Regions from separate parts of the Halomonas binhaiensis genome, predicted to be linked through region 1. Evidence: predicted binding sites of a transcription regulator. Region 1 holds the regulator's gene; each other region holds the start of a gene.
What was found. The regulator FNR, encoded in region 1, switches genes on or off when oxygen is low (the NO sensors DNR and NnrR bind a similar motif). The targets are predictions, from matches to a motif close to TTGATNTANATCAA.
Positions count from the first base shown of each region.

Region 1 (7,553 bases):
GCGTCCGGAGCGATGCCGTCAACGGTGACGGTAGTGGGGTCGCTGGTGTTGCCGGAAGGGTCGGTCGCGGTAACGGTGATCTCGGAGCCATCATCGAGAGGCTGATCCGGAGTGATGGACCAGTTGCCGTCATCGTCGGCAGTCGCGGTGTAATCGGGGTTGCCGTCACCATCGGTATCGACCTCGATGGTGCTGCCTGGCTCGGCGGTACCGCTGATGGTGCTGCCATTGGTCGGGTTGACGACAGGGGCGTCCGGAGCGGTGGTGTCCGGGTTCGGAGAGGTGGGGTCATCATCATCTCCTCCGCCACCACCGCCACCACCACCGCCACCAGCGGCGGCGGCTACAAGGGCCAGTAATCCGGCTGCGCCACCCACTACCCAGGGATTGATGCCATCCTCGGCGCCACCCGCCGCTACCATGGCGAAGTCAGCCGTTTCGCCAGTAGGGATGAATTCGGCAAAGACGACACCGTCTGAGCCCGCGGGGCCAAGGTTTGCCCACACAATGGCACCTTCGTCATCGACGAGATACAGCTCGCTGGGGCCTGTGCCTGGGTCTACATAGAAGTCGGTCAGTGTGATGACCTGGCCGTCATTGGTAACGATGATCAGATCATCGCCTTCGCGAGTGAAGGATTGAATATCATCTGGGTCCAGGTGCAGCAGCACTTTGGACGGTTCTTCCAAAACGAGGTTGTTACCCTCCAGAACCCACGGGGGTACATCGCTGAAGCTTCCACCTAATTCCGTTGTTTTGATATCCATTATGGTGTTCCCTTGCACGTGAAGTGATAGCCCTGCGAGGCCATTTTCAAAGAGGCATCCGAGGTACTCTTACATGGCGCAGTACGAAATATCTAATGCTTTTATGTGACACTATTAATTCCGTCTGTTAGCCGATGTCTCCAGAGAACTAATGTAGTAGACCTAATGCCTAATATGGCAAGCCCAAAAAGCAGGTGTTACACCTGTAACGGTGCGAGAGAGCTGGAATGGGCTATCCGCTGCCAGCTATCAGCGGCACTGGTGATGCTGGTTTCGAAGCGTACAGAAGTGTGGCGGGGTTTTTGTTTGTTAATGCTTTGTCATTAAATGAAAATTCGTGTGAGCAGATTGTTTTGTAACAAGGTTCGCATTCACTGGTGTTTCGATAGAGCGCTCTAATGCCTATGAGGGGGTGTCTGATCGTTAGTCACTTCCTCAAGGTTTTTTTGACACCCTTCATTTGTCACTGAGGGGCGGGTTACAGTGACGGCAGGCGAGGTCAGGGCTTCGCGCTATGTGTATGAAGAGAAAATGTCTCCCTGCGCCGAGGCCTCGTCGATGATATTGAATGGCACACATCTTGAGCACTTCGTTATCGGTATGGGTATCCAGGTGTGCTTGTGGCCGTTTTTTGGACGTTGGTCGGCAGGTGCCATTAGTGTGGCCGTTTTTCTGGGCCGGGAAATCGCACAGCATGAATACAAGGGGGGCGGTGGCAATGCTGTGAGCTGGTACTACGGGCTGGTGTATCACTGGAGCCTGGATTCGGTACTTGATGTATTGTCTCCCTTGCTGGCCTGCCTTTTGCTGGCATGGCTGGGAGGTGCAGTGTTGAGACGCTGGGCATGAACAGGAGACAGGCTCACTGGCTAGTGCTCAGCGATGGCGCCAGACCTACGGAAGACATCTATTTTCTTGCTTCTGTTGCGCCCTGGTTGCAGGAACGTGGCGCTCGTATCACGCGCCTGGATACACGAACTTGGCGTCACCCGCGCTGGTGCTGGCCGTGGCTGCGACGGTTGATGCGCGATGCTCATGTCATCGTTTGCCGTGGCCTGTCGCTACCCTGGTGTGAAGTTCTGGAGCGTGAGCGTTCTCGCCTGGCCGGGGTGTATTACGTGATTGACGATGATCTTTCTGCAGCAGTGCAGGATCATTCGCTGCCTGAAGGCTATCGCCAGCGTATGGCTGCCAAGGTGGAGGAACAGAAGCGATTGCTGCCATTGGTTGATGAGGTGATTGCATGCAGCGATCAGCTTGCCAGGACTTTTGTCGATCGGCACCGTCATGTCAGCATCCTGACACCCGGGCTGATTGCGACCCCACCCAGCCTTGAACATTTCAAGGCCGCTGAATGGCGTGTAGGGTTTCATGGTACTCGTGCCCATCTGAAGGATCTCGAGCATATTATCCCGGCACTGGCATCAATCCATGAAGCATGCCATCAAGTGCAGTTCGAGTTGATGCTTGGGCGTTTTGCTCCACCAGAGCTGGCTACCCTGAAGCGGGTGAGCACGCCATCCCCTCTCCTCTGGAAAGACTTCCTGGACTATCAATGCAAGCACCGCATCCATATCGGTCTCGCGCCGCTATGGCCCACCGCGTTCAATGCAGGAAAGTCCTATATCAAGTTCCTGGATATTACGCTGATGGGTGGCGTTGGAATCTACAGCCAACGCTCTCCATACAAGGATCTGGTCAGTGATGAGGTTGATGGGCTGCTGGCGGAAGACCATTCTGATCACTGGCAAGAATGCATGAGACGCCTGCTGGCATTTCCACAAGATGCCCAGCGAATGGCACTGGCCGCAGCGGATAAGGCCAGGGAAGAGTGTGGTTCTGAGACAGGGCGAGAATTCTGGCTGAAGCGTCAGGTATCCTGATATATATAGTGCACTACTTCATGCTTAATAATGACTTGTTCAGCCGGAAAAAAGAACCATGAATGGCAGGGCAAGGCTGACTGAGTTATGGACGTCTGGCAATTCTTGGTGCCTGGAAATATATGTGGCAGAGACATGCTTTTTCAATATGAAACGAAAAGGCGCCCATGTGGTGATGGGTTGCCTTTTTGTTTGTTCATCATGAAGTGGTTGGAGTGCCTGCCATATACCGGTGGTTGTTTTCAGAGACTTAGTTTGTTTCAGTGTCAGCGAGTCTCGTCAGGTCATTGATGTTGAGGATATGTACTTCACGGCCGGATACTGCGACCAGGTCCTGCTGTTGGAAGCGTCCAAGGATGCGACTAATGGTTTCTACCGCAAGGCCCAGGTGATTACCGATATCTGCGCGGGACATGGATAGGCGGAAGCTGAAAGGCGAATACCCGCGTCGCCTGAAGCGATCGGATAGTCCGAGGAAGAAGCAGGCCAGTCTTTGGTCGGCAGTCTTGCGCGAGAGCAGCTGCATCATGCGCCGGTCCTGGTGCAACTCCTTGCTGATGGTTCTCAGCAACTGGGAGCGTAGCTCGGGCAGCGTCTGGGATAAGGTATCGAGACGATCGAATGGAATCTCGCATACCGTAGTCATTTCCAGGGCCACGACACTGCCGGTATACAAGCCATCGCTGATGCCATCGAGCCCAATGATTTCGCTGGGTAGAAAAAAATTGGTCAGTTGGGCTTCACCACTACCTTCAGTGATGGTTTGCTTCAAGCTTCCTGAGCGTACGGCATATATGCTGGTGAAAGGGTCTCCCTGTTCAATCAAGCGAGTGCCTTTCTTGATCGGTGGATGACGACGAATAATGGAGTCGAAGCGTTCCAGGTCGTTCGTGTCGAGTGACAACGGCAGGCAGAGCGAGCTCAGTCGGCAGGAATCACAGCGAGTTTCTTGTAGCAGGGAACGCCGTCGGTCTTGGGCCGAGGAAGACATTCACAGCTCCTGTTGATCATCAGTTGCGAACGAAAATGTAAAAGGTGCCAATGGAATCATTATTCCAGCTTGGCACAGAACTGGCGTCATTTTACACACTTGAAATGTATAGCGGATATGCATACCTCTTCTGGAGAGGGGGAGATACATCCAATTTTTTCTGAAATTTTATGTAAATACGCTGATTTTTCTGAATTTCGTTCTGGGGCAATATTTGTATTATAGATGCATTGTAGCTCTTGATATTTGCCAAATGGCAAAGGAGACAATCAAGGCTGCGGCGATCCAGCGAGTACTGTTCAGCGCGAGCAGGTGTTGTAATTGACGTGCAGCAAGGCCGCTGAACAGCAATGCTGGCAGGGTACCCAGGCCGAAAGCTGTCAATAGTATCGCTCCCTCAATGGCGTCGGCACTGGCCAGGCTCCATGTCAACATGGAGTAGACCAGGCCACAAGGTAGCCAGCCCCATATGGCCCCCAGCACCACGGCCTGGGGAATGTGCACTACTGGCAGTAACTTGCGTCCAGCAGGTTCAATATGCCGCCAGAGGTGTCGCCCAAGCCTTTCGACATGGCGTAATCCCTTCCAGAAGTTGGCAATGTAAAGTGCCATCAGCATCAGCATCAGAGCTGAAAGCAGCTGCATTGCAGTGTGCATGCCCGGTGCGAGTGTCACTACGGAGCCCAGTGTTGCGGCTGACGCTCCGGCAATCGCATAGCTGATGATACGTCCCAGGTTGTAACCCAGTACCAGGCCTGTGAGCCGGACTGGCTGGCGCATGCTGGGTGGGATGTTGAAGGTCAGTACACTCATGATTCCACCACACATGCCAATGCAGTGGGCGCTGCCCAGCAGGCCAAAGACAAAGGCCGCGGCAAAGGCCGGCAGTTCCAGTCCAGTCGGGTTCATAGGGTATCTTTCTCGTGGCGGTTGCTCTGGCCGCTCTGTTTTGAACCGGGGGGAGGATCATCATCGTCGAACAGAATACGATAGGCTGGTCCCTCCAGATCCTCGAACTGGTCATTCCTGACCGCCCAGAAGAAAGCCCAGACCGCCAGGCCCAACAGGATCAGTGACAGGGATATCAAGAGAAACAGAATGCTCATGCTTGCTGCCTGCGACTGGGGCGGAGGCGGAGTGCATTGCCTACCACCAGTAGTGAACTGATCGACATGCCCAGTGCGGCCATCCAGGGAGATACGAACCCCAGGGAGGCCAAAGGAATAGCGATCAGGTTGTAAACCAGCGCCCAGGCGAGATTCTGGCGAATGATCCGCTGCGTGGCACGAGCGACTTCGACGGATTCGACGATGGCGTGCAAATGTTCTCCCAGTAGCACCATGTCGGCTCGAGTGCGGGTCAGATCGCTGGAGCCGGGCATGGCGATGGCCAGGTTGGCCCCTGCCAGTACCGGTGTGTCATTGATGCCATCGCCGACCATGGCCACGATTTCTCCTTCGTGTTGGAGTCGCTGAAGGTGGGCGAGCTTGTCTTCAGGGCTGGTTGCCCCCCGCCACTGGGTGATGTCGAGAGCAGAAGCCATGGCGGCGACATTGCTCTCGCCGTCTCCTGACAGGATTTCTACCTTCAGGCCATGTTCCTTCAGTGCCTGAAGGGTTGTGGCGGCATCCTCTCTCGGAGAATCATCGACCAGGAACCATGCCATAGGGATTGCATCCCGGGTCAGCAGTAACCAGCAGCCGTGGCCCGGAGGCGAGGGAGGAGAGTAGCCATCGACAGCGAACCTTGCCTGACCCAGGCGCCAGGTTGCGTTGTCATGGGGGAGTTGCAGGTATCCGCTGAGTCCCTGGCCTGGGGTATTGATGATGCCAGTGGCTCGAATGGCATGACGTTGGCAGGACAGGAAGGCGTGGGCAATGGGGTGCTCTGAAGATGACTCCAGTGCGCCAGCCACTGCCAACAGAAAGGTTTCATCGTATTCCCGAGAGAGAACGTAGGAGGCCGCCAGGCGTATTTTTCCCTGGGTCAGGGTCCCTGTCTTGTCGAAGATGATGCGGTCGAGTCTGGTCAGGGTTTCCAGTGCATCGGCCCGCGTGATCAATACCCCCGAACGGCGCAATCGCCCATGGGCGACTGTCAGGGCCGTTGGCGTGGCCAGTGCCAGCGCACAAGGGCAGGACACCACCAGTACAGAAAGCGTTACCCAAAGACTTCGGGATGGATCGATCCACCACCAGGCCAGTGCGACGCAGATGCAGAGCAGCAATAAGCGTGTCACGAAGCGATGAGCAATGCGCTCTGCCAGGCGAGCGATACGTGGACGCTGACTGAAGGCCCGATCTGTCAGGTCCAGGATGCTGGCTGCCCGTGTGTCCTGGCCGACCTGTGTGACTTCTATTTCCACAGGGCTGTCCAGAACCATGCAGCCGGCATTGACGGTATCGCCCAGAGTCCGTGTGCTCGGCAAGGCCTCACCACTGAGCATGGATTCATCGAGACTGGCCAGGCCATCGCGGATGATGCCATCGGCGGGAATCTGCTCTCCTGGCCGCACGCGTATCCTGTCACCGGACTCCAGCTCGCTGGATGGCACCATGCGCTCGTTGCCGTCTGCATCGATTTGCACGGCGGCAGCAGGAATCAATGAGCTCATTGCATTTCCTGTCTTTCCGTAATGCGTTCGCGCCCGGGCCTCGATGTAACGTCCGGCAAGCAGGAAGAAGGTGAACATGCTGACCGAGTCGAAATACATCTCGCCACTCTGGCTGAACACGGCCCATACGCTGGCCAGGTAGGCCCCTGCGATGGCAAGTGACACGGGAACGTCCATCCCCAGGGTGCGGCTACGCAGATCGCGCAGGGCACCGAAGAAGAAGGGTTGAGCGGAAAACATGACGACAGGAGTGGTCAGAACCAGTGCCAGCCAAGCAAAAAGGCGTTCAAGATCGGCGCTCAGGTCTCCCGATGTAGTGTCCCAGCCCGAGACATAGTGAGGAACCGAAAACATCAGCACCTGCATCATGCCGACAGCGGCGACGATCAAGCGTCGCACCATCTTGCGAGACTCCTGGTGCAGACGAATCCTGGCACGGTCAGGCTCATAGGGTTGGGCGGGATAACCGATGGCGGCCATTTCGGCCAGTAAGCGCGATAGCGACAGGTGCTCTGGTCGCCAGCATATTCTGACACGGTGCTGGGCAAGATTGACGGCACTCTCGGTCACGCCATCGAGGGCATTGAGGCGATGCTCGATCAGCCAGGCGCAGGCTGCGCAGGTAATGCCGTCCACTGCCAGGGTGACGACGTGACAATCTTCCTGTTGCTTGACGAAGCGGCTCTGCAACCCTGGATCATCAAAGACTTGCCAGCGTTTCTGGTCTACGGCAGAGGCAGGGGGACGTTCGGGGAGGGCGCTGCGAAAGCGGTAATAGCTATCGAGGCCGGCGCTGACGATAGCCTGGGCGACGGCTTCACAGCCAGGGCAGCATAGGAGATGTTGCTGGCCATCCAGCTCGATGGACCAGCTTCCGGTCTTGGGGACGGCTGATCCGCAGTGATAGCACGAAGTGGATGACATTGCTGCCCTAAAGCCCTGGTGTCAGGTGAATGGCCTCGGTGCTCGGAAACTGAGCCACACCATTGAGACGCCATGCAGCGTCCTTGCCGGGAGCCGGTTGTAACTGCACATACCAGCGGTAGTGCAGTGGCTTTTCCAGATGGGTCACATAGTGACCGTTGCGGATGTGTTGCAGGGTCAGTTCCTGATCGAGGTCGTTGTCCGTGGGAAAGCGCAGAGCGAGGTCCAGGTTCTCGGGATAGCCCCCCGTGCCATCGAGGTTGCCATCCAGACGAACGGTGATATCGCCGCTCACGCTATCCATGCGCAATTCAGCGTTCAGGCCCAACGCCTTGGCGTGTCGCTGTTTTTCCAGCTGTACATTGATGGCAAGA
Region 1 is NZ_CP038437.2:772,709-780,261, forward strand. It holds gene E4T21_RS03340 (Ig-like domain-containing protein) at 1-767, opposite strand, end outside; gene E4T21_RS03345 (hypothetical protein) at 1,299-1,616, shown strand; gene E4T21_RS03350 (glycosyltransferase family protein) at 1,613-2,650, shown strand; gene fnr (fumarate/nitrate reduction transcriptional regulator Fnr) at 2,901-3,641, opposite strand; gene E4T21_RS03360 (sulfite exporter TauE/SafE family protein) at 3,861-4,550, opposite strand; gene ccoS (cbb3-type cytochrome oxidase assembly protein CcoS) at 4,547-4,747, opposite strand; gene E4T21_RS03370 (heavy metal translocating P-type ATPase) at 4,744-7,179, opposite strand; gene E4T21_RS03375 (FixH family protein) at 7,187-7,553, opposite strand, start outside.

Region 2 (7,553 bases), 1.2 Mb from region 1:
CGACGCATCTACGGTGGCGGTATCATCTCCTCACCCAAGGAAACTCTACATGCGCTGTCCGATACTCCTGTACACGAGCCCTTTGATGCTGTGAGTGCACTGCGCACGCCCTATCGTATCGATATCCTGCAGCCGCTCTACTACGTGCTGGACGGTCTGGATACCCTCCACGACCTGTCACAGTGCGACATCATGGCGCTGGTTGAACAGGCGCGTGACAAGGGGCTGTTCGAGCCTCGCTTTCCGCCCAAGACCGGAACGCATTGAACTCCGGCACTCAGTCTGTGCCACATTTCAAGTGCAAATCAGTTATTCCTTCTGAACACCCGTCATACGGAGTCGACATGAGCCAACTCACCGAACAACAGTGCGAAGCCTGCAGCTGGGACGCTCCCCACGTCACTCAGAGTGAAATTGAAGACTACAAAGTACAAATCCCTGAGTGGCAGATCGTCGAGCGCGATGGCATCATGCAACTGGAGCGGAGCTTCAAGTTCCGCAACTTCCGTCAGGCCCTGGAATTCACCAACAAGGTTGGCGCTATCGCCGAGGAAGCCGGTCATCATCCTGCCCTGCTGACCGAATGGGGCAAGGTGACCGTTACTTGGTGGTCTCATGAGATGAAGGGCCTGCACAAGAATGACTTCATTCTGGCAGCCAGAACCGACGAGGTAGCGAAGTAAATGTTCGAGCATATTGAGCGGGTTCCCGGGGACGCCATCCTCGGTCTCATTGACGCCTTCAACAAGGACACCAATCCCCAGAAGGTCGATCTTGGTGTAGGTGTCTACCGCGATGCCAAAGGCACCACTCCAGTGATGCGCGCGGTCAAGGAAGCGGAAGCCCGGCTGCTCAAGAACGAAACCACCAAGACCTACATTGGTTCACACGGCGCCGCATCCTACGGCGACGTGGTGCTGCCGATGGTGCTGGGTGCCGGTTCTCCGGTCATCGAAGCGGGTCGTGCAAGTGCCACCCAATCTCCGGGTGGCACCGGTGCATTGCGCCTGGCCGCCGACTTCATTGCCCACCAGTTGCCTGGCAAGGGCATCTGGGTCAGCGATCCGACCTGGCCCAACCACCATGGCATCTTCACCGCTGCTGGCATCAAGCTGAACAAGTACCCCTATGTCGACGCCGACAATCGTCTCGACTTCGATGGCATGCTGAGCGCACTCAAGAAGATTCCTGAAGGCGATGTGGTCGTACTGCACGCATGCTGCCACAACCCGACCGGCTTCGACCTCAACCAACAGCAGTGGCAAGAAGTGCTCAAGGTTCTGCAGGAGCGCAACCTGCTGCCGCTGGTCGACTTTGCCTATCAGGGCTTTGCCGAGGGTCTCGACGAGGATGCCTATGCAGTGCGCCTGCTGGCCGAAAATCTCGACGATGTGCTGGTCACCAGCTCCTGTTCCAAGAACTTCGGCATCTACAATGAGCGTACTGGTGCACTGATCGTTGTCGCCAAGGACAACGAAGAGATGCAGAACGTACGTTCGCAGATTGCCATCGTTGCTCGCGAGAACTACTCCAACCCACCGGCCCACGGCGGTTCCATCGTCAGCGAGATCCTGCATTCAGAAGAACTGACCGCAGCATGGCGCGAAGAGCTGACCGAAATGCGCGACCGCATCAACACTCTGCGTCGCAACTTCGTCGAAGCACTCAAGCCTTACGGCCTCGACGAGAAGTATGCCCACGTGGCCGAACAGCGCGGGATGTTCTCCTACACCGGGCTGACCCCGGAGCAGGTCGACCGTCTACGTGATGAGTTCGGTATCTACATGGTACGTTCTGGTCGTGCCAATGTGGCAGGCTTCTCTGATGAGAACCTGGCTTACATTGCCAAGGCTGTCGCGACCGTCAACGGCAAGGCCTAAGCTGTAAGCTGTAAGCTGTAAGCAGATCAAACCCCGAGACCTCATGGTTTCGGGGTTTTCTGTTACTTACAGCTTATAGCTGGTGACTTACAGCTCGAGCGGATTGCCGCTCGCTCACCCCAACCCATGCTTGCTCGCCCATACCGCCGCTTCCACTCGCGAGCGCAGATCAAGCTTCTTGAATAGATGCTTGACGTGAACCTTGACCGTTCCCTCGGAAATATCCAGCTCCCGGGCAATCATCTTGTTCGACAGACCACGCGCCAGAATACGCAGAATGTCACGTTCCCTGGCGGTAAGGCAGGACAACACCTCGTCCCCTGTCACCGGCAGCTCTCCCTTCACAACGCTGGCAAGCAAGGAAGCCATCTTGGGGCCCATCACGACCTGGCCCTGAGCAGCTTCTCGTATCTGGCGTAGCACTTCCTCCGGCTCCATATCCTTGAGCAGGTAACCATCCGCTCCTTCGCGCAAAGCACGCACCACATCTTCATCAGCATCCGATACGGTGAGCATGACAATACGGCTATCGACCTTGGCATCACGCATACGCCGCAGCACTTCAATGCCATCCATAGGATGCATATTGAGATCAAGCAGAACCAGGTTGGGAGACAGCTCTACGGCCTTGTTCACGGCTTCGATACCATCCGATGCCTCCGCCACCACGATCAAGTCAGGATCCATGTCGACAAGCTGGCGCACGCCGCGGCGGAACAGGGGGTGATCGTCAACAATCATCAATCGAATAATGCTCATAGCTACTATCCTGTTATGGGGTGCTCGATTCACCCGATCGCGGAGGAAAGTCGGTCGAACCCTCGAGGGAGAAAACACACCGTTATCACGGTGCCATAAGGCAGTGCAGCTCCGATGGATAAGGTTCCACATAGACTTCTGGCCCTCTCTTCCATGATCGTCATGCCATGGGACATGGAAGAGCCGGCAGACTGGCCGACACCAATACCGTCATCGCGGATCGATAGTTGGTACTGATGCAATTCGTTCTGCTCCAGGCTGACCTCGCAATGGCGAGCCTTGGAGTGTCGTGCCACATTGGACAAGGCCTCACGCACTATCTGCAGTACATGAATTTCCTCGTTGGGCGTCAGGAACAACCCATTCCACTGGCCTTTCAGGCTCAGGTTGAAGTCACCGCGTCGGGAATATTCCGCCACGGTTTCCTTCATTGCCGCTTCCAGCCCGGCTTCGTGGATTCGCAGACGAAAGGTGTTGAGCAACTCACGCAACTGTCGATATGAGGAGTTGAGGCCATGGCGCAGCTCTCCCACTACCAGGGAGACTTCATCGTGGCGCTGCTGATCCAGGCGCACTTGCAGACGTGTCACCTGAATTTTCAAATAGGAAAGAGACTGTGCCAGCGAATCATGCAACTCTCTGGCGATGACGGCCCGTTCATCCATCAATGCCAACCGGCGCTGCTTGTTGGCCTTTTCCGACAGAGAGATAGCCGCCGCAATCAACCCCGCTACTGTCTCGATGAGCTCAATCTTCCATTGAGCCAGTATTTGACCGGAAGGCTGCATGACACGCAGCTCGCCATAATCACGGTCAGCCTCACATACCCGCACGGCGTACTCATTCGCCGTGCCAACGTTAGGCATTGCCGATACCACATGAGGTTCATCGCCCTCGGATGACAGACACACCATTTCCTGAGGATTGTCTGCCACGATCAAATACAGCTCAAAGGGTCCTTCATGAGTTACCGCGCCTAGCTGGCGAAGGACTTCGATCAGCTCCTCATGGGTCAAAGGTGTGATGCCGTTCAGCCTTCGCGCGGTGAGGTATAGCATCCTCAGCGCATCATTACTAAGCTTCAGCTCTTGGGTCTTGGCTGCGACTCTGTTTTTCAACTGTCCGTATTTCTCTGACAGACTGACATTCATTCTGTTGATTGTACGCGACAATAACCCGATCTCATCGCCACCTTGATACGTGGTCCTTCCGCTGAAGTCCCCCAGCATGACACCTTCCACCACACGTACCAGATCTCTAAATGGCGGCATAATACTGACAATGAAGTGATAGAAAAAAAGTCCGATGACAAGAGCAAGAATAATGAGAATTCCACCTTGAAATGCTTCAAGAAATAATACTTTGCAACTAATTCTTTCCTTAATCTTAATTACCAGAACATCTACTTTTTCTATAAACTCATCGGTTTCTTTCTTGAGTGTCTTATATTCCCCTGCTTCGTAGTTCGAAAGTATTGGATAAAGTGAAACTTTCCAAGTATCGACCAGATCCTGATATGCCTTATGCATGGCGTTGTCTTTCTGCTCAGGGATAAAGCGCAGGAGGGCGGGGGCCGTGATGAGCGCCTGCATGTCTTCCATCTGAGCAATCCGTTGCGGATGTTCCAGGGGAAGGTGCTCGGCTGCCACCATCAGGCGATAGGCGTGCATTCTCAATGAGCTGCTTTTATCGATAGCATCCCCCACCCCGACACTGCTCACAACGACGAAAATAGAACCAAATATACTTAACAGTGCCAAGCTGGAAATCACTGTAATGACCAGAAGTACACGTAGCATCAACGACCTGCGTAGAGAGAGAGCAACAGCCAATTTAAAAGCTCCCCGATAGGATGATCACAGTCATTCCATTAATAGTCCTGATCGCCAGTTAATGCACGAATGTGCAAAGAGTAGCGCCGAGTCGGACAAATTGACGCACGAATCGGCACGTGATCTTTTGACACAAATCAAATACCGCTTAAATCAGTTGTAGCAGAGTCATAGGTACCGCATCAGCATAAGCGAAGGAAAGCCGATGAATCTCTACGACCCTCCCTCCCCCGCAAGGCAGTATAGGGCGCTGGGAATATCAACACTGGCATTCACCTTGTGTTTTGCCGTCTGGACCCTGTTCTCGATCATTGGCATTCAAATAAAGGAGGACTTCGGTCTTTCCGACACCCAACTCGGCTTGCTGATGGCAACACCGGTACTGACCGGCTCCATCAGCCGCTTGTTTCTCGGTGTCCTGACTGATCGCTTCGGTGGCCGTTGGGTATTCAGTCTGTTAATGCTGGCCACAGCCACTTGTGTCTATCTACTGACCTTTGCCAACAGCTATCCCATGCTGCTGGTCGGTGCCCTTGGTGTAGGCCTGGCGGGAGGATCCTTCATCGTTGGTGTGGCGTACACCTCGACCTGGTTCGACAAGGAACACCAGGGCACGGCACTGGGTATTTTCGGTGCTGGCAATGTCGGGGCGGCGGTTACCAACTTTGGAGCTCCCTTCCTGTTGCTGGCTGCTGGCTGGAAAGGAACGGCACTGGTCTATGCCACAGTGCTCGCCATCATGGGAGTGGCGTTTTTCCTGTTCGCTCAGAATGATCCCGCACGCCAGAAGAGCCTCGGACAGCAGCCCACGCTGGTCGAACAGCTCGCTCCGCTCGGCGATATTCGCGTATGGCGCTTCTCGCTATATTACTTCTTTGTCTTTGGCGCCTTCGTTGCCCTGGCATTGTGGCTTCCTCACTATCTGATTGAAGTCTATGGCCTGGGCCTGGCAGAAGCCGGCATCGTTGCTGCGCTGTATACCATCCCGGCTTCGCTGTTTCGTGTTCTCGGTGGTTGGCTATCGGATCGTTATGGTGCTCGCCGGGTAATGTATTGGACCTTCATTGCCTCATTCGTCTGCCTGTTCCTGCTCAGCTATCCACCGACAGAGTACATTGTCGCGGGCGTTCATGGTCCGGTGACATTCTCTTTCGCCATGCCATTGATGGGCTTCATTTTCTTGACCATGGTGCTGGGATTCTTCATGTCCCTGGGCAAGGCAGCAGTATTCAAGCATATTCCCATCTACTACCCAAAGAGTGTCGGTATCGTCGGGGGCATGGTGGGTATGGTGGGCGGCCTGGGCGGCTTCTTCCTGCCTCTGACCTTCGGCATGCTCAACGATGTCATCGGTATCTGGCAAAGCTGCTTCATGCTGCTGTTTGTTATCGTCGTCGCCGCCCTTGCCTGGATGCACTATGCCATTCTCCGGGCTGAGCGCATCGAGATTCGTGACCGCTGTGAATCCACTGACCTGCCCGAACTATCCACGCCATCGCGCTTCGTGCTGACAAAATGGTTCCCCGAGAATGAAGCGTTCTGGGCCAGCACTGGCAAGCGTATTGCCACCCGCAACCTATGGATCTCGATCCCCTGCCTATTGCTGGCCTTCTCGATATGGATGGTGTGGTCCGTCGTCGTTGCCAAGCTGCCCCAGGTCGGCTTCAACTACAGCTCCAACCAGCTATTCTGGCTAGCCGCCCTGCCTGGCCTTTCCGGTGCCACCTTCCGCGTGTTCTACAGTTTCATGGTGCCGATCTTCGGTGGACGCCGCTTCACGGCCATTTCCACTGCCTCGCTGTTGCTGCCTGCTATCTGGATCGGTTTCGCCGTGCAGAACCCTGACACCCCTTATCTGGTGATGGCCATCCTCGCCCTGCTGTGTGGCTTCGGTGGCGGCAACTTCGCCTCGAGCATGGCCAACATTTCCTTCTTCTATCCCAAGCATGAGAAAGGCAAGGCGCTGGCCATGAATGCAGGCCTGGGCAATCTCGGTGTATCGGTGATGCAGTTCCTGGTGCCCCTGGTGATCTCCACCGGCATGTTCACCTTTGTCACTGGCCAAGGCCAGACCACTGGTAACGGTGGAGAACTGTGGCTACAGAATGCGGGTTTCATTTGGGTACCGCTGATCGCGCTTTGCAGCGTGGCCGCCTGGTTCGGCATGAACGACATTGCCAGTGCCAAGGCTTCCTTCAAGGAACAGGCCGTCATCTTCAAGCGCAAGCATAACTGGCTGATGTGTATTCTCTACACAGGCACCTTCGGCAGCTTCATTGGCTTTTCTGCAGCCTTCCCATTGCTGACCAAGACCCAGTTCCCCGAGGTCGATGCTCTCAAGTTCGCTTTCCTCGGCCCGCTGGTCGGTGCTCTGAGCCGCGCCTGGAGTGGCGGCCTGTCTGATCGTTTTGGTGGCGCCAAGGTCACCTTCTGGACCTTCATCACCATGATTGCCGGCGTTATGGGAGTGATGTATTTCCTCTCCAACAAGGATGCCAGCTTCGGTTTCTACGGCTTCTTCGCCTCTTTCATGCTGCTGTTCCTCGCAACGGGAGTCGGCAACGCCAGTACCTTCCAGATGATTCCAGCGATCTTCCGCGAGGAAGTGGCACGCTTGATGCCTCACCTGCCTCCAGAAGAGCAGCTTCCTCATGCCGAGCGCGAGTCAGCAGCCATCATCGGCTTTACCTCCGCCATTGCTGCCTATGGCGCTTTCTTCATTCCCAAGTCCTTCGGCACCTCGATCGACCTTACCGGAGGCGTGAGTGCGGCACTCACCGGCTTCATCGTGTTCTACGCCGCCTGCATGGTACTGACCTGGTTCTACTACAGCCGCAAAGGCGCAGAGATTCGCTTTGAGACAACACAACCAGTAGCTCCTGCTGCTGAAGATAACGGCGTCAAGACCGTTCATTCCTAGGATCGCCACCCGGGTCGCCCAATGAAGGGCGACCAAATGAGGAGAAGAGCCATAATGAGCCACTTTCTCGACCGACTGAAATATCTGACTAAACGCCCCCCGCAGTTTGCTGATGGTCATGGCGAGACTCGTGATGAATCCCGAGACTGGGAAGATGGCTAC
Region 2 is NZ_CP038437.2:1,945,126-1,952,678, reverse strand. It holds gene phhA (phenylalanine 4-monooxygenase) at 1-267, shown strand, start outside; gene E4T21_RS08500 (4a-hydroxytetrahydrobiopterin dehydratase) at 345-683, shown strand; gene E4T21_RS08495 (amino acid aminotransferase) at 684-1,880, shown strand; gene narL (two-component system response regulator NarL) at 1,995-2,639, opposite strand; gene E4T21_RS08485 (histidine kinase) at 2,669-4,471, opposite strand; gene E4T21_RS08480 (nitrate/nitrite transporter) at 4,677-7,391, shown strand; gene E4T21_RS08475 (nitrate reductase subunit alpha) at 7,446-7,553, shown strand, end outside.
Region 2: E4T21_RS08480 (nitrate/nitrite transporter) is a predicted target of FNR. The motif match lies at 4,599-4,612, and genes of this name have one in related genera.

Region 3 (7,553 bases), 2.2 Mb from region 1:
CGCCCGCAATATCGGCATGGGCTGGATGGCAATTTCACTCGCCGGTGCAGTAGCTCTTGGTGTCTTCGGACGAGCCTACGTTGAGCGCAATGGTCTGGTTCTGGACGATGCAGAAACTCTGTTCATTGTCCTTTCCAATCTGCTGTTCCACCCTCTGGTCACCGGCTTCCTGTATGCCGCATTGCTAGCCGCGGTCATGTCGACGATCTCGAGCCAGCTTCTGGTGGCATCTTCATCGCTGACCGAAGACTTCTACCGCTTGTTCCTCAACAAGAAAGCCGATGACAAGACGCTGGTTCTGGTTGGACGCATCTGTGTTCTCGCCGTAGGTATCATTGCCGCGATCATCGCCGGCGATCCCAACAGCCAAGTGTTGGGCCTGGTGTCCAATGCCTGGGCTGGATTCGGAGCGGCATTCGGCCCGCTTATCATTCTGTCCCTGACATGGAACAGGATGTCAGGCACCGGTGCTCTGGCTGGTCTGGTAACCGGTGCAGCCACCGTCATGATCTGGATTGCTCTAGGCTGGAACTCCAGCTTCTTCGGCCTGCCGGGCATCTATGAAATCGTACCAGGATTCATTCTGTCCTGGATCGCTATCGTTGTGGTGAGCAAGGCCACTGCCACCGATACAGAGTTCCGCCCGATAACATAACCATCGGCCTTGCATGAAAGACGCCTGCCACAACCTTGTGGCAGGCGTCTTAGTCTGTAGATCAGGTTTACATCATCCAGGAACGCATGAGCAGCATCAGTGTAAACAGAACGAGCACGACGGGATACCAGGGAAGCTGGCCAGCCATCAGCCACCACCCCGGAACACCGCTGTAGTGCAGTGGAAGTGCCAATCCCCCACCTACCGCCCACACTCCCAGAATGATCAATGGCAGACGCAGGATCAGCGGCAGGCCACTGATCAGCCATGGCTGCAACAACAGCCATATCGCCAGTAGCACTGATATCCCCAGCATTACCGCAGCCCAGACCACAGGCAACGGGCTCAAGCCAATCAGCCACTCCTTTCTTCGTCCCATCATCCCTCGCTCCTGTCAGGCTCCAGACATCCGCCTTTACAGAGCCCGTGCAATGCACTGCCGGGCATTACTCATAGTGAAGACGATTTCTGCAAATCCAGCGACTTCTGTGAAGTGCACCGCCATAAACACACGCAGATAAATCCACCCCAGCACGCTTCTCTATCTTTCTCTTTCGCACAAAAAGTGAGTTTCAGGCAAACGGATCACTTTTCGCGCACACATTAATACACGCTAGATTACAAAATGTGCCATTTCTGGCAAGCATCACAGAATATCCCTAGAAATCACAGATTTTCCGATAAAATATCGTTACAAATGTTTTGGAAACAGTGTTCTTGTTGCCGTAACGATCCGAAGGCGTCCGCATCGCGATACGACCTTCTGGATGATCTGGAGATATCTAATGAAAACCGCACGCCTGATAGCATCCGCTGCTCTACTCACCACCACTGCCTTTGCTGCCCAGTCCGCCCTGGCCTACCAGGCAGGCGACATCTATGGCCGTCTCAGCTTCGAGAAGCAGGACTCTCAACATAGCAGCATCAGGGCTGACCCCTGGACACTTGGTGTCAGCAACGCTACTGGATTTGGCTATGCTGCTGGTTACCTGTTCCATGACAAATTTGGCGTGGAACTGAATGGTAGCCAGACAATGAAACATGAAATGAGCCATATCGGAGTATTCAAGCGCACCCCCATCAACCTGATGCTCAATTATTATCCCTTGGGTGGTATCGCTCATACACGTATCAACCCTTACCTTGGCTTAGGCGTCAACTATTCCGACTTCAGCACTGAAAGCAGTTTCGATGGTCACATTGACGACACGTGGGGGGTTGCGGTTCAAGCGGGAATGGAACTCAGCCTGACCGATAACATTCTGGTAGGCGCGTATGCTCGTTACGCCGAAGCTGACGCAGACCTGAAGGTCGATGGCTATCACAAAGGCAAGCTGGAACTTGACCCGGTATCGGTTGGTGCTGGCCTGACCTATCGCTTCTAATCTATCGTCTCTAACCTGTCTTTCTTGCTAATCAGCGGGCTCCATTTGCCCGCTGCTTTAGCCATATCAACGAAATATCTTCCTCACCGGGGGCAGATTGGCACTCTGACGCCACTATCACCTCTGGTGGGAGCATCCTTTCCGTTTCGTGAAATCCTCATAGATGCCAGTCACTTATATCAAGCTTTTCTTGTCGGCCTCACTCATACGACTAAAGTTCGATAGGTATAATTAAAAACATAACATTCAAACGATAGTTTTTTTTAACAAGACATTTGGAAACACTGTTTCCTATAATCTGCATCATCCTGAGGTCATCGCTCTTTTCAGCCACGCGACCTCTCAGATAAAAGGAGACAGACCATGAAAACTTCACGTCTGATGGGAACCGCTGCCCTGCTGGCCATCACCGCTTTCGGCGCACAGTCCGCCTTCGCTTGGCAGGCTGGCGACATCTATGTCCGCGGCGGCTACGAGAAGAGTGACTCATCTTCCAGCAATGCCGCCGACTATGGCGAGAAGATGGACGTCAATGATGACGGCGGTTTCGCCTATGGTCTCGGTTACCTGTTCCACGACAACATCGGTGTAGAACTCAATGGTTCCCAGACTACCAAGCATGAACTGGGCAACCTGGGTGGCTTCGAGCGCACCCCGATCAACCTGATGGTCAACTACTATCCGCTCGGCGGCCATGCCGCTCGCGTTAACCCCTACGTTGGTGCCGGTGTCAACTACACCACCTTCGACGTGGATAACGGTTTCGATGCCAGCATTGACGACTCTTGGGGCCTGGCGGCTCAAGCCGGTGTAGACCTGAGCGTCACTGAAAATGTTCTGGTTGGTGCCTGGGCTCGTTATGCTGATGTCGATGCCGACATGAAGATCGACGGCAACAACGCCGGCGACCTGGATCTTGATCCGGTGAGCGTTGGTGCTGGTGTCACTTACCGCTTCTAATCGGTAGGCATCTGACAGTTCATTTTGAACTGGCTCTAGAAACGGCGCCTGACTTCGGTCAGGCGCCGTTTTTTTATTCCGCATTCTCCTACGAGGATGAATTAGCTCTAACCCATTCTTTTCAAAGAGGTAAGTCAAGGAAAAAAGATGTAACAAGCTTCCATCCATTGATCTGTGTCAATTCAGCATAGCGCACCGGCAAATACACTACGCCCTCTTGCAGGAAGCGCCCTCGCTGGAGTTACCAGTCATCTGTTCATGGAGGTTTTCATGCGCCATCCCTTGGCATCATCAATATTGCTCACCGCCCTTACCAGCTCTGCCCTTATCAGCACCCAGGCTTTAGCTACCGACCTGTCTTACGGTCAAGGTGACTTCTATGCTCGCATGGGGGTCGCCAAGGTGGTACCGGAGTCCGACAATGGCAATCTGGCCGGTGGCTCCCTGAGCGCTGACGTCGATTCCGACAGCGGCTTTGCCTTTACTCTGGGATATCGCTTTACCGACAAGCTTGGCATTGAACTTCTTGGGGCCCAGGAATTCGATCACAACATCAACTTGAAGGGCGCTGACGGCTCTTCCATCAATGCCAGTACCAGTGAGCTACCTCCCACTCTATTCCTGCAGTACTACCCCATGGGTGGAATGCAGTCACGCATCCAGCCTTATGTCGGTATCGGCGTGAACTACACCGCCTTCTCCGATGAGAAGATCAGCGTCGACGGTGCCGATCTCGAACTGGATGATTCCTGGGGCGCTGCTGGCCAGGTGGGCCTTGACCTGGTCATCAATGAGCATTGGGCTGTCAACGCCTCTGCTACCTACGCAGACATCGACAGCGATGTCTCCCTCAATGGCGACGACATTGGCAGCGTAGACATAGATCCGTGGGTCATCATGTCTGGTGTTTCATTCCGCTTCTAAGCCAGACGCTATATGCAATGAGCCCGCCTGATCAGGCGGGCTCATTGCTTTCAGCCGAAAGGTCTTGTCTGCTCGAACATTTCAGCGAGGACTGTGGCGAGATAGACCCAGTTGCTTCAGGGTTACATCATCCAACCCCTCTACAACATCGACCCGAGCCAATGCAGCATGATAATCGGGGCTGAGGAAATCACGCCCGGCCAGAAGGTGCTCCAGATATTCCCGGGCAGGCTTGAGCGTGTCTGCCAAGCGGTTCTGGGTACCGATATACACCCATGCTTCAATCACACCTTCTGAGGTATGGATGGGTAACAGCTCCCGATCATATTCGTGAGGATAGCCCTCGAATGGGTCCATATCATGAATCTGCTGCGGATGTGACAGCTCGAACAGGGCACCTTCGACACACTCTCCCAGTACAGAGACCACATTGGCATGGGCAATACCAGGCACCTTTGAGGCCTTGTTGAAACGCAGGCCATAATCCCTGAGCATGCCTGCCAGGACACGTTGCGTATCACCGATACGGGCAGACACCCTGGCTTCGTTCATGTTGCTGCCATAGGCAAAGTACCAGGACATTTCAGCTCCTTAGCTCTCGCTGATGATGCGATCGATATCCTCGACGACCTTCTTCATCAGCAGACGGTCTTTGGCTCTTACGCCTTCCTGAACAAGATAGGCCTCCACTGCCGGCGCCACCTCACACTTGGCAGGCAACTGAGATTCATTGTCGATCAGGACCTCAAGACGAGCGATGAACACGAATCTCAACCATTGGGCCAGCGACATGGTGTCAATGCAGAATGGTTGTTGGCTGTTGAAGGCCTCAGGTGCGGGTTCATCCATGCGCCACAAGTCGGTGGCTTTCATGGTGGCTTCCAGATCTCGCAGCGCTCCGGCAAGCTGAGCGTGGACATTGACTTCGTCGGACATAATGCCTCCGCTTAAAATGAAGGGGACTCGACAGGTGCTTCAGGCAGGACCTTGCGCAGGAAGTCCCGCGTACGAGGATCCTTGGGCGCGCGAAACAGCTCAGACGGAGGCCCCTGTTCAACAATACGCCCACCTTCCATGAACACCACGCGATCGGCGACGTCCCGGGCAAAACTCATCTCATGTGTCACAACCAACATGGTCTGACGCTCTTCTGCCAGTTGCTTCATCAATGACAGTACCTCATCGACCCACTCAGGATCGAGGGATGAGGTAGGCTCATCAAATAGAATCACCTCAGCTTGAGCCGCCATGGCACGCCCAATACCCACCCGCTGCTGCTGGCCTCCTGATAAGGAAGCTGGATAGGCATTGGCCTTGTCCTTCAAACCTATGCGGTCAAGAATCTGGCGAGCACGCTCGTGAGCCTTGGCCACAGGCCACCGGTTAACCACAATCAGCCCTTCTGCAATGTTTTCCAACGCCGTCTTGTTGGCAAACAATGCATAGTTCTGGAATACAAAGGCGGTGTGCCGACGTATCTCCAGAATCTGTCGGCGAGTCGCCCGAGTAACGTCGACAGACAGGTCACCAATGGTGAGTTGCCCACCATCAGGCTGTTCAAGAAAGTTGAGGCAGCGCAGCAAGGTCGACTTGCCCGTTCCCGATGGGCCAATGATGACGATGATTTCACCCTGCTGAATTTCCAGGTCAATGCCATCGAGCACCACGCTGTCGGCGAAACGCTTGACCAGTTTATCTACCTTGATCATCGGCGATAGGCCTCATTGAGTCGTGACTCCAGACGACGCTGCACCCAGGCCAACAGCTCAACGACTGCCCAGTAGAGCACAGCGGCAGTGATGAAGGCTTCGAAGTAATTGAAGCTGGAGGCCGCCTCTTTCTGTGTTGCCCCCATCAGTTCCGTCACCCCCAAGGCAAATGCCAGGGAAGTGGCCTTGATCATGTCGATGAAATAATTCATCAACGTGGGTACTGCGATTCGAGTTGCCTGAGGCAGCACGATGCGGCGCATCAGTTGGCCATTGGTCATGCCGATGGATAGCGCGGCTTCGGTCTGACTGCGGTCTACACCGACAATAGCAGCTCGAATCGACTCAGCCATATAAGCGGAGAAATGCAACGTCAGACCGATGATAGCGGCGGTGATGGCACTGATCTCTGTCGCATCCTCCAGCCACATGGGCAAGATGGTGGTATGCCCCAGAATAGTGACGCTGACACCGGCCATATCTGCTATCAGCTTGGGAAAACCGTAATAGAAAAGAAACAGCTGCACCAGCAGCGGAGTACCACGAAAGAACGAGATGAACAGCTTGGTCAGGCCGTTCAGGATCGGTAATCGCAGCACCCGGATGACAGCCAGGCAGCAGGAAAGCATCAGAGCCATTACCATCCCGGCGGCAGCCATGCCCAATGTCAAAGGCAGGTAACTCACCAGGATGGGGAATAGCCCCAGCATGTAGTCGACGTTGAGAATGCTCATCGCAGAGTCAATTGAAAGTCAGGGAGTGGTGATGTCAGCGTCAAACCAGCGCTGGGATATCTCGCTCAAAGTACCATCCTCGCGCAGGGTTCCGAGTGCGCTGTTGACCTGGTCGCGCAGCTCGGCATCTTTCTGGCGGAATGGCAACGCATTGCGAATCTCGGAGAATGGGCTACCCGCAAGCTGCAGCGGGAGAGATTTTTCCTTGATCACCTGCGTGGCGCTGACGCGATCCATGACAAAGGCATCCACGCGCCCCAGGGCGGTGTCTTGCTCGATATTGCTGTCATAGGTACGAATGTCGATCTCGCCAGCGTAGGGCAGCTCGTTCAACAGCTGTTCGTAGTTGGAACCAAGGTTGACGGCAACCTTCTTGCCCTTCAGGTCATCGACCCCCTGGATGTCGTCATTACCCTTCTTCACCACCACCTGGGCGCCGTCGTACACATAAGGATCGGTGAACAGGTATTTTTGCTCACGCTCCTCGGTAATGGTGATCTGATTGGCAATCGTGTCGACACGGCCAGACTCGAGCATACCGAACAGGCCGGAGAAACTGGCAGTGACGAATTCCACATCAACCCCCATTTCTTCGCCCACAGCTTCCATCACATCGACTTCAAAGCCTTTCAGCTTGTCCTGCTCCACGAAAGTGAATGGGAAGTAGCCTCCGGACATACCCACCTTGAGGGTATCATCGGCGGCCTGAGCGTTGACTGCCAGACTGATAACGCCGGTAGCCAGAATCGAAACGGTCAGATGACGAAGCATGGGTGACTCCTCGTTTCTGCAGGATTATTAAGGCAACGGGGATAACGCAGCCCTGCAAGTATGGATAGACTCTGCGTTTATTGGAATAAAAGCCGCGCATTATATTCCATACTGACGCTCGACACAGTGGAAAATCCACGTTTTTCTTCATGATCTTTGCTGTTTCACATAACTGTCCTGGGTTCATCAGCAAATGTTCACAGATACCCTGAACGTCCTTGTGGATAACCATTGAACATCCTCGCTCAACCCAGAGAATACGGCGCCTGCAGGGAACTGTTCAAAATTTGATCAGGCAGGTGCGCGATGCAACAGAATTTTTCCTTCGCACCAGGCTGACACTTACCGTTTGGCAAGGTAGAGTGCACGCTTCCTGATGGGAGGGGCCATGCAACAGATTCACAGCCTTCACGAC
Region 3 is NZ_CP038437.2:2,964,926-2,972,478, forward strand. It holds gene putP (sodium/proline symporter PutP) at 1-655, shown strand, start outside; gene E4T21_RS13045 (hypothetical protein) at 723-1,037, opposite strand; gene E4T21_RS13050 (OmpW/AlkL family protein) at 1,441-2,040, shown strand; gene E4T21_RS13055 (OmpW/AlkL family protein) at 2,404-3,000, shown strand; gene E4T21_RS13060 (OmpW/AlkL family protein) at 3,271-3,924, shown strand; gene E4T21_RS13065 (gamma-glutamylcyclotransferase family protein) at 4,006-4,506, opposite strand; gene E4T21_RS13070 (YqcC family protein) at 4,516-4,860, opposite strand; gene E4T21_RS13075 (amino acid ABC transporter ATP-binding protein) at 4,872-5,633, opposite strand; gene E4T21_RS13080 (amino acid ABC transporter permease) at 5,630-6,367, opposite strand; gene E4T21_RS13085 (amino acid ABC transporter substrate-binding protein) at 6,386-7,138, opposite strand; gene E4T21_RS13090 (DUF3549 family protein) at 7,527-7,553, shown strand, end outside.
Region 3: E4T21_RS13060 (OmpW/AlkL family protein) is a predicted target of FNR. The motif match lies at 3,168-3,181, and genes of this name have one in related genera.

Region 4 (7,553 bases), 1.5 Mb from region 1:
CCTTAAATCGTCGATGAAAATGCTCAAGCGGACGGTCTTCATGCCGTCTCTCTTTGGGCTTGATCCAGATTTTGTGCAGTCAAGTGCACAATATTCTGACGTGCTTCTGGAGTAATCCAGGCATTATGCGGCGTCACCAACAGATTGAGGGTAGGGGATTCGGAAAGGGCACTGATCAAAGCGTGACCATCCCGAGGAGGTTCCTGCGGCAGTACATCCACGGCCAACCCTCCCAGTTTTCCCTGGCGCAGAGCTTCCAGGGCGGCTTGCTCATCAATCACACTCCCGCGGGCACAGTTGATCAGCAATGCGCCGTCCTTGAAGCGCTGGAGGACATCGGCGCTGATGAGATGACGTGTCTGCTCGGTCAAAGGGCAGTGCAGACTGACCACATCGGCAGTGGGTAATACTTCGTGTAGGGCTGAGCGCGAGTCATTGCTCTCATTGCCCGGGCGCGCAGCGAAAGTGACGCGCATGCCGAAAGCTTCGGCCAACTGGGCCACCTTGGCTCCCAGGGTTCCTTGTCCCACCACTACCAGGTGCTTGCCCTCCAGTTGGAGGGTGGTGTGATCCATCAGGCAGAAGAAGGGGCTTTTTCCCCATAGCCCTTCGCTTACGTCACGCTGATAGAGCGGCAGGCGATTGGCCAGGGCCAGCATGAGCATCAGCGTATGCTGGGCAACGCTTGCCGTGCCATAGGCATTGACGTTGTCGACACGAATCCCCAATTTGTCGGCACACGTCATGTCGATGTTGTTGGTGCCGGTCGCAAGTACGCAGATATGCCGCAATGAAGGCAGTGATGTCAGGGTTTCAGCGTCCAGAACGACCTTATTGACCAGCACGACATCTGCATCTGCCAGCCGCTCCCTGGCTTGCTGGGTGGTGCTGGTGGGATAGACCTCCAATGTATCGACTCGCTGGCGAATGGGAGACAGGTCAATATCTGGGCCGAGACTATCGGCGTCGAGCAGGACGGCTTTCATCGTGACTCCTGGTTGTTCTGTGGTGACAGTTGTTCTGTGGTGATAGTCGAGTTATCTGTTGCCTATCGATGATCGTTCGATACAGCGTAATGGAATGATGCAGCAGGGCTGGGACTTGCAGTGCTCCAGAGGCTATACTATGGCCTTTTCATTCGTGGCCGGGCATTCAACCTTGGAAGCGCAGCGGTCTTGCAATCCTTGGAACCTGGCCATATATCGCACCTCAGCAGGTACAATCCTTGATAAACAGAGCCTTGGTAGACACATGACCTTGATAAGGTCAGCGGCTCAGGTCTGGATTGTCTTGCCCTAGAAAATCCCGGTGTGATGGCATCGCTGCCACCGGCTTCGATGCAATTGGAGAATTGATTACCATGCCCATCTACGAATATCAGTGCAAGGCTTGTGGCCATCGTCTGGAAAAACTGCAGAAAATCAGTGCCGATCCGCTGACTGATTGCCCATCCTGCGAAGCGCCGGAACTTAATCGTCTGGTCTCTGCGGCAGGCTTTCGTCTGGCAGGTGGTGGCTGGTACGAAACCGACTTCAAGACAGGTGGTAGCAAGAAGAACCTCGCTGGTGATTCTAGCTCTTCCAATAGTTCTTCCTCAGGCGGCGATGCCGCAGCCTGATGTGCTATTGAGGAAGTGCTAAATAAATCGTCGCGCAGACATTTATTCAGTGCCTCCTTAGCGCCTTTTTTTCTTCACGCAACAAGACAGGATCCAACATGCGCAGCCATTATTGCGGCCAGCTCAACGAAACTCTGGTGGACCAGACGGTCACCCTGTGCGGCTGGGTTCATCGCCGCCGTGACCACGGTGGGGTGATCTTCCTCGACCTTCGCGATCGTGATGGTGTCGCTCAGGTTGTGGTTGACCCCGATACCGCCGAGGCTTTCGCTAATGCCGACCGCGCCCGCAGCGAGTACGTGCTGCGCATTCAGGGCCGCGTTCGCCTGCGTCCCGAGGGCACCCAGAACCCGAACATGCCGACTGGCTTGATTGAAGTTCTGGCCAAGGAAGTCGTGGTGCTCAACAGCGCAGCGACGCCTCCGTTCCAGCTCGACGAGCATGGCAAGGTGGGTGAGGAAACTCGCCTCAAGCATCGTTATATCGACCTGCGTCGTCCAGAGATGATCGAGAAGCTGCGTCTGCGTTCACGCATCTCTCACAGTGTGCGTGCCTTCCTTGAAGGCGAGGGCTTCCTGGATATCGAGACGCCTGTATTGACTCGCGCGACCCCGGAAGGTGCCCGCGACTATCTGGTACCAAGCCGTACTCATGCTGGCAGCTTCTTCGCTTTGCCTCAGTCTCCGCAGCTGTTCAAGCAACTGCTGATGGTGGCGGGTTTCGATCGTTACTATCAGATCGCCAAGTGCTTCCGCGACGAAGACCTGCGTGCCGACCGTCAGCCTGAGTTCACTCAGATCGACCTTGAGGCTTCCTTTGTAGAGGAAGCCGATATCATGGCGATCACCGAAGCCATGATCTGCAGCCTGTTCAGCGACGTGCTGAATGTGGATCTGGGAGAGTTCCCGAGCATGACCTGGCACGAGGCCATGCAGCGCTTCGGCTCGGACAAGCCGGATCTGCGTATTCCGCTGGAACTGGTCGATGTCGACGACTTGATGAAGGATGTCGATTTCAAGGTGTTTTCCGGTCCAGCCAATGCAGAAGACGGACGCGTTGCTGCGCTCAAGGTCAGCGGAGGCGCCAAGCTCTCACGCAAGGAAATCGATGAATACACCAAGTTCGTCGGAATCTATGGTGCCCGTGGTCTGGCCTGGATCAAGGTCAACGAACGTGCCAAGGGCATCGAAGGGCTGCAGTCACCCATCGTCAAGTTCATGGAAGACGTCATCGAGACGCTGCTGGACCGTGTCGGTGCCCAGGATGGAGACATCGTCTTCTTCGGTGCTGACAAGGCGCGCATCGTCAATGAGGCGCTGGGCGCACTGCGCGTCAAGCTGGGTGAAGACCTGAACCTCTATACCTGCGAGTGGGCGCCTCTCTGGGTGGTGGACTTCCCGATGTTCGAGGCGGATGACAATGGCCGCTTGAGCCCATTGCATCACCCGTTCACTTCGCCTGCCTGCAGCCCGGAAGAGCTCAAGGCTAACCCGGCCGAAGCGCTGTCTCGTGCCTACGACATGGTGCTCAATGGTACCGAGCTGGGTGGCGGTTCCATCCGTATTCATGATCAAGCCATGCAGAAGGTCGTATTCGAGATTCTTGGCATTGGTGATGAAGAGGCCAACGAGAAATTTGGCTTCCTGCTGGATGCTTTGCAATACGGTGCGCCTCCCCATGGTGGCCTGGCCTTTGGCCTCGACCGTCTGGTCATGCTGATGACTGGAGCCAAGACCATCCGTGAAGTGATTGCCTTCCCGAAGACACAAAGTGCTGCCTGTCTGATGACCGAAGCGCCTGGTGAAGTGAGTCCCGAGCAGCTCAAGGAACTCAATATCCGCCTGCGTCAGAAAGCCAAGGCCGAAGACAGCGAATAAGGCCTCTGTGAAGGAGCGGTGTGTTTCCCGCTCCTTCCTGTCCTGGTTCCGGCTGAAAGTCACATCCAGGCACAGTCGCTTGTTACAAGCAGCCTCGCCCAGAGCGAGGCTGCTTTTTTATTGCCCGGTCATGATGTCTGGTTCATGAAAGGGAGGCGGGGTAGAGCAGGAAGTGGAGGCAGGTCGGTCAGGCCTGGCATTAATGCTTCCCCCTGTAGGTGTCTACTGATGAGGGCACGAGCGGGCTCCATGCGTTCGCCGAGTTGCAATCCAAGATGACGCAGTAGGCGAGCAGGCCGACGTTCGTCAGTGTAGAGACTGACAATCGCCTGCGTTGCAAGATACAACGGACGCGTTGCCAGGCGGTGCTCGCGTTCATAGGCAGACAACAGGCGTGGTGCGGCGATGTCCTGGCCACGCTGAAATGCCTTGATCACACGACGAGCAAGACGATGCGTGCTGTGCACACCAAAATTGAAGCCATGGGCAGTCACGGGGTGCATGCCCACCGCGGCATCACCGACCAGAGCAAATCGCTGGGCATGGAAGCGTTCGGCATAAGTGCTGATCAAAGGGTATGCATAAGCTTGATCGATCAAACTCATGCGGCCGAGACGTCCGCCATAGCGTTGAGTCAACTGGGCGCTGAAGGCCTCGCTATCCAGTGCCATCAATGCCTCCATCTGCTGATGAGGCAAGGTCACGACGGCAGATGAAAGGTGAGGGGAGATAGGCAGCAGGGCCAATGTCTGGCCGTAGTCGAACCACTCCCAGGCGGACTGGTCATGGGCATGCTCATGACTGACTCGACAGACCATCATCGAGCGGCCATTGTCGCGCATTTCAGCCGCGATCCCCATTTGCCGACGCGATGTCGAGAAGCGGCTATCTGCGGCCACAGCCAGACGCGCGTGCAGGCGCTCCCCATTATCGAGATCCAGAGTGGCGCAGTGAGCGCTGCTGGCTATCGAGGCAAGGCCCGCATGATGCCATTTGATATTGTCCCATGTCGCTGCTGCTTCATGGGCGGCATGGCGAATGGCATGATTGGGCACCATGAATCCCAATGGTTGCTCGTCCGAAGATGGATCACCAAAGCCCATGAACCAGGTCGACTGACCATTGAAGACACGTGCTTGGCGCAGTGGAGAGATATCGCTACTGTTCAGGTGTTGCCAGATGTTCATGTCACAGAGCAGGCGGCGCGAAGCGTGGGTCAAGGCGATCTCGCGACCGTCAGGGGCAGGCTGGGCCAGCTCCGAGCGTGGTTGTCGCTCGATCAGAGAAACTTTCATTCCCGAAGCGGCAAGTGTGCTGGCCAGGCAGAGCCCGACCGGGCCAGCGCCGATGATGGCTACATCCCTCACGTTTTATCCTCCTGCGGGCCATGCTTGTCATGGGTGGTTGAGGTGGTATTTCACGCTGATGGCAGATGCTAATACATGAAGAGCATGTTATCTGCATCACATATCGACTGGCTTGATCCATGCCCTGATCTTGATCAATATCCGGCACAGCCCGGGTTCTCCATCGAGCTTTGTCTTGCTGATTTTGTTATTCCTGTCTGCATCGGGCGACATGCATGGCAACATCTTGGAAGATCAGGGAAATGCCAAGAATTCATTGCTCCTCTGATTGGCGCCTGGATCTCAATGATGTACAAGACGTTTTTTCTCCAACGCGATAGAGTGGTCTGGCTTATATAGAGAGAGGAAGCCTGCCATGGCGACAGGGATTTGCAGGACATACGACAACAGGGGCAATCAGTGCTGATTCTAGGAATCGATCCTGGTTCGCGTATTACCGGTTACGGCGTAGTGGATGCTGGTGAGCGCACTCCGCGCTACGTGGCGAGTGGTTGCATTCGGCTCAAGGATGATGACCTGGCCCAGCGCTTGGCTCAGATCTATGCCGGAATCAGCGAGTTGATTGCGGTACATCGCCCAGATGCACTGGCCATCGAAAAAGTGTTCATGTCGAAGAATGCAGATTCTGCATTGAAGCTTGGCCAGGCACGCGGAGTGGCCATTGTCTGTGCAGCCAACCATGGTCTATCGGTCAGCGAGTATGCGGCACGTCAGATCAAGCAGGCTGTCACGGGTAGCGGAGCCGCGGAAAAGCCCCAGGTGCAGCATATGGTGACTGCGGCACTAGGCCTTTCCGGGACTCCGCAGGCAGATGCCGCCGATGCGCTGGCCATTGCCCTGACCCACATCTATGCTTCTCGCGGACTTGTCAAGGAAGGCAGTTATGGTGGAAGACAGAAGCGCTCCAGATCGACGTCCTGGCGCCATTTTCGGCCTTGAGCGGCAAAGCGGCATGATGCGGATCTCCGCCAGGCAATGGATGTCGCCTGGGGCCGACATCAAGAGTTGTCGAACGGTGTTTGATTCATCTGGCATACACCCTAACCCATCAGTATAGTGGGGAGCCAAAGAGGGTATGTATGTCTATACACCCGAAGCACACAGCACCAGAAGTACGCAGATCAGATCATCGAGAAGCATTGCATGTTCAGTGCATTCTTAAAACACGCAGGATCAAGGAAACCATCGCGCCATGATCGGACGCATCACGGGCACATTGCTGGAAACTCACCCCCCGGGGCTGGTCGTCGATGTGGGTGGCGTCGGCTACGAGCTGGAAGCCTCCATGACGACGCTGGTGGCATTGCCTGGTGTAGGGGAAAAAGTGTCTCTCTACACTCATCTGACCATTCGCGATGATGCGCATCTGTTGTTCGGCTTTGCCAGGGAACAGGAAAGGGCGCTGTTTCGTGCTCTGATCAAGGTCAATGGCATTGGTCCCAAGCTGGCCCTGGCGATCCTGTCTGGCATGGATGAAAACGCCTTTGTACGCTGCGTGATGGAAGATGACGTCAAATCACTGACCCGTCTTCCGGGGGTTGGCAAGAAGACCGCCGAGCGCCTGATCATCGAAATGCGTGACCGTTTTCCGCATTGGCAGCATCCCGACAGCCTGCCGCTTGATGGTGGCAGCTTGCCCAATGCCTCGCGCCCGGCCCAGGATCCTCTGGCCGACGCCGAAGCCGCATTGGTCAGCCTGGGGTACAAGCCGGCTGAAGCCAGTCGCATGCTTTCCGGCCTGGAAGGCGAAGGAAGTACGGAAGCCATGATCAAGGCGGCCTTGGCTCGCCGCATGGCAGGATGATGCCATGATAGAGAACGATCGTCTGATCGCAGCCAGTGCTCAAGAGAGCGATATTCGGGTTGACCATGCTATCCGCCCGAAACGTCTGGCTGACTATATCGGCCAGCCCCGGGTGCGTGAGCAACTGGAAATCTTTATCCATGCGGCTCGAGCGCGGGACGAGAGTCTTGACCATACCCTGGTGTTTGGCCCCCCGGGACTGGGCAAGACGACGCTGGCCAACATCATCGCCGCGGAGATGGGTGTCAATCTGACATCGACTTCCGGGCCGGTGCTGGAGCGTGCTGGCGACCTTGCCGCCATGCTCACCAATCTCAAGTCGGGCGATGTGTTGTTCATCGATGAAATTCATCGCCTGTCGCCGGTGGTGGAAGAAATTCTCTATCCCGCCATGGAAGATTTTCAGCTGGATATCGTCATCGGCGAAGGACCGGCTGCACGCTCCATCAAGCTTGATCTACCACCTTTTACTCTGGTGGGCGCTACCACCCGAGCAGGACGTCTGACATCCCCTCTGCGCGATCGCTTCGGCATCGTCCAGCGTCTGGAGTTCTATGCCATCGATGAACTGACGGAAATCGTCAGTCGTTCGGCGAGATTGCTGGGAGTAGAGACGGATGAAGCGGGTGCCCGGGAAGTGGCACGCCGTTCGCGAGGGACTCCGCGTATCGCCAATCGCCTGCTGCGTCGGGTGAGGGACTTCGCTGAGGTGCGCGCAGAGGGGCAGATCACTGCTGAAGTTGCCGATCAGGCCTTGAACATGCTGCACGTGGATCATCATGGTCTCGACCATATGGATCGTCGTCTGCTGCTGGCCATGATCGAGAAATTCGATGGCGGCCCCGTAGGGGTCGATTCGCTGTCCGCTGCCATTAGTGAAGAGCGGG
Region 4 is NZ_CP038437.2:2,295,806-2,303,358, reverse strand. It holds gene E4T21_RS10125 (D-2-hydroxyacid dehydrogenase) at 39-986, opposite strand; gene E4T21_RS10120 (FmdB family zinc ribbon protein) at 1,361-1,618, shown strand; gene aspS (aspartate--tRNA ligase) at 1,717-3,495, shown strand; gene ubiM (5-demethoxyubiquinol-8 5-hydroxylase UbiM) at 3,624-4,862, opposite strand; gene ruvC (crossover junction endodeoxyribonuclease RuvC) at 5,262-5,801, shown strand; gene ruvA (Holliday junction branch migration protein RuvA) at 6,055-6,666, shown strand; gene ruvB (Holliday junction branch migration DNA helicase RuvB) at 6,671-7,553, shown strand, end outside.
Region 4: ubiM (5-demethoxyubiquinol-8 5-hydroxylase UbiM) is a predicted target of FNR. The motif match lies at 4,987-5,000, and genes of this name have one in related genera.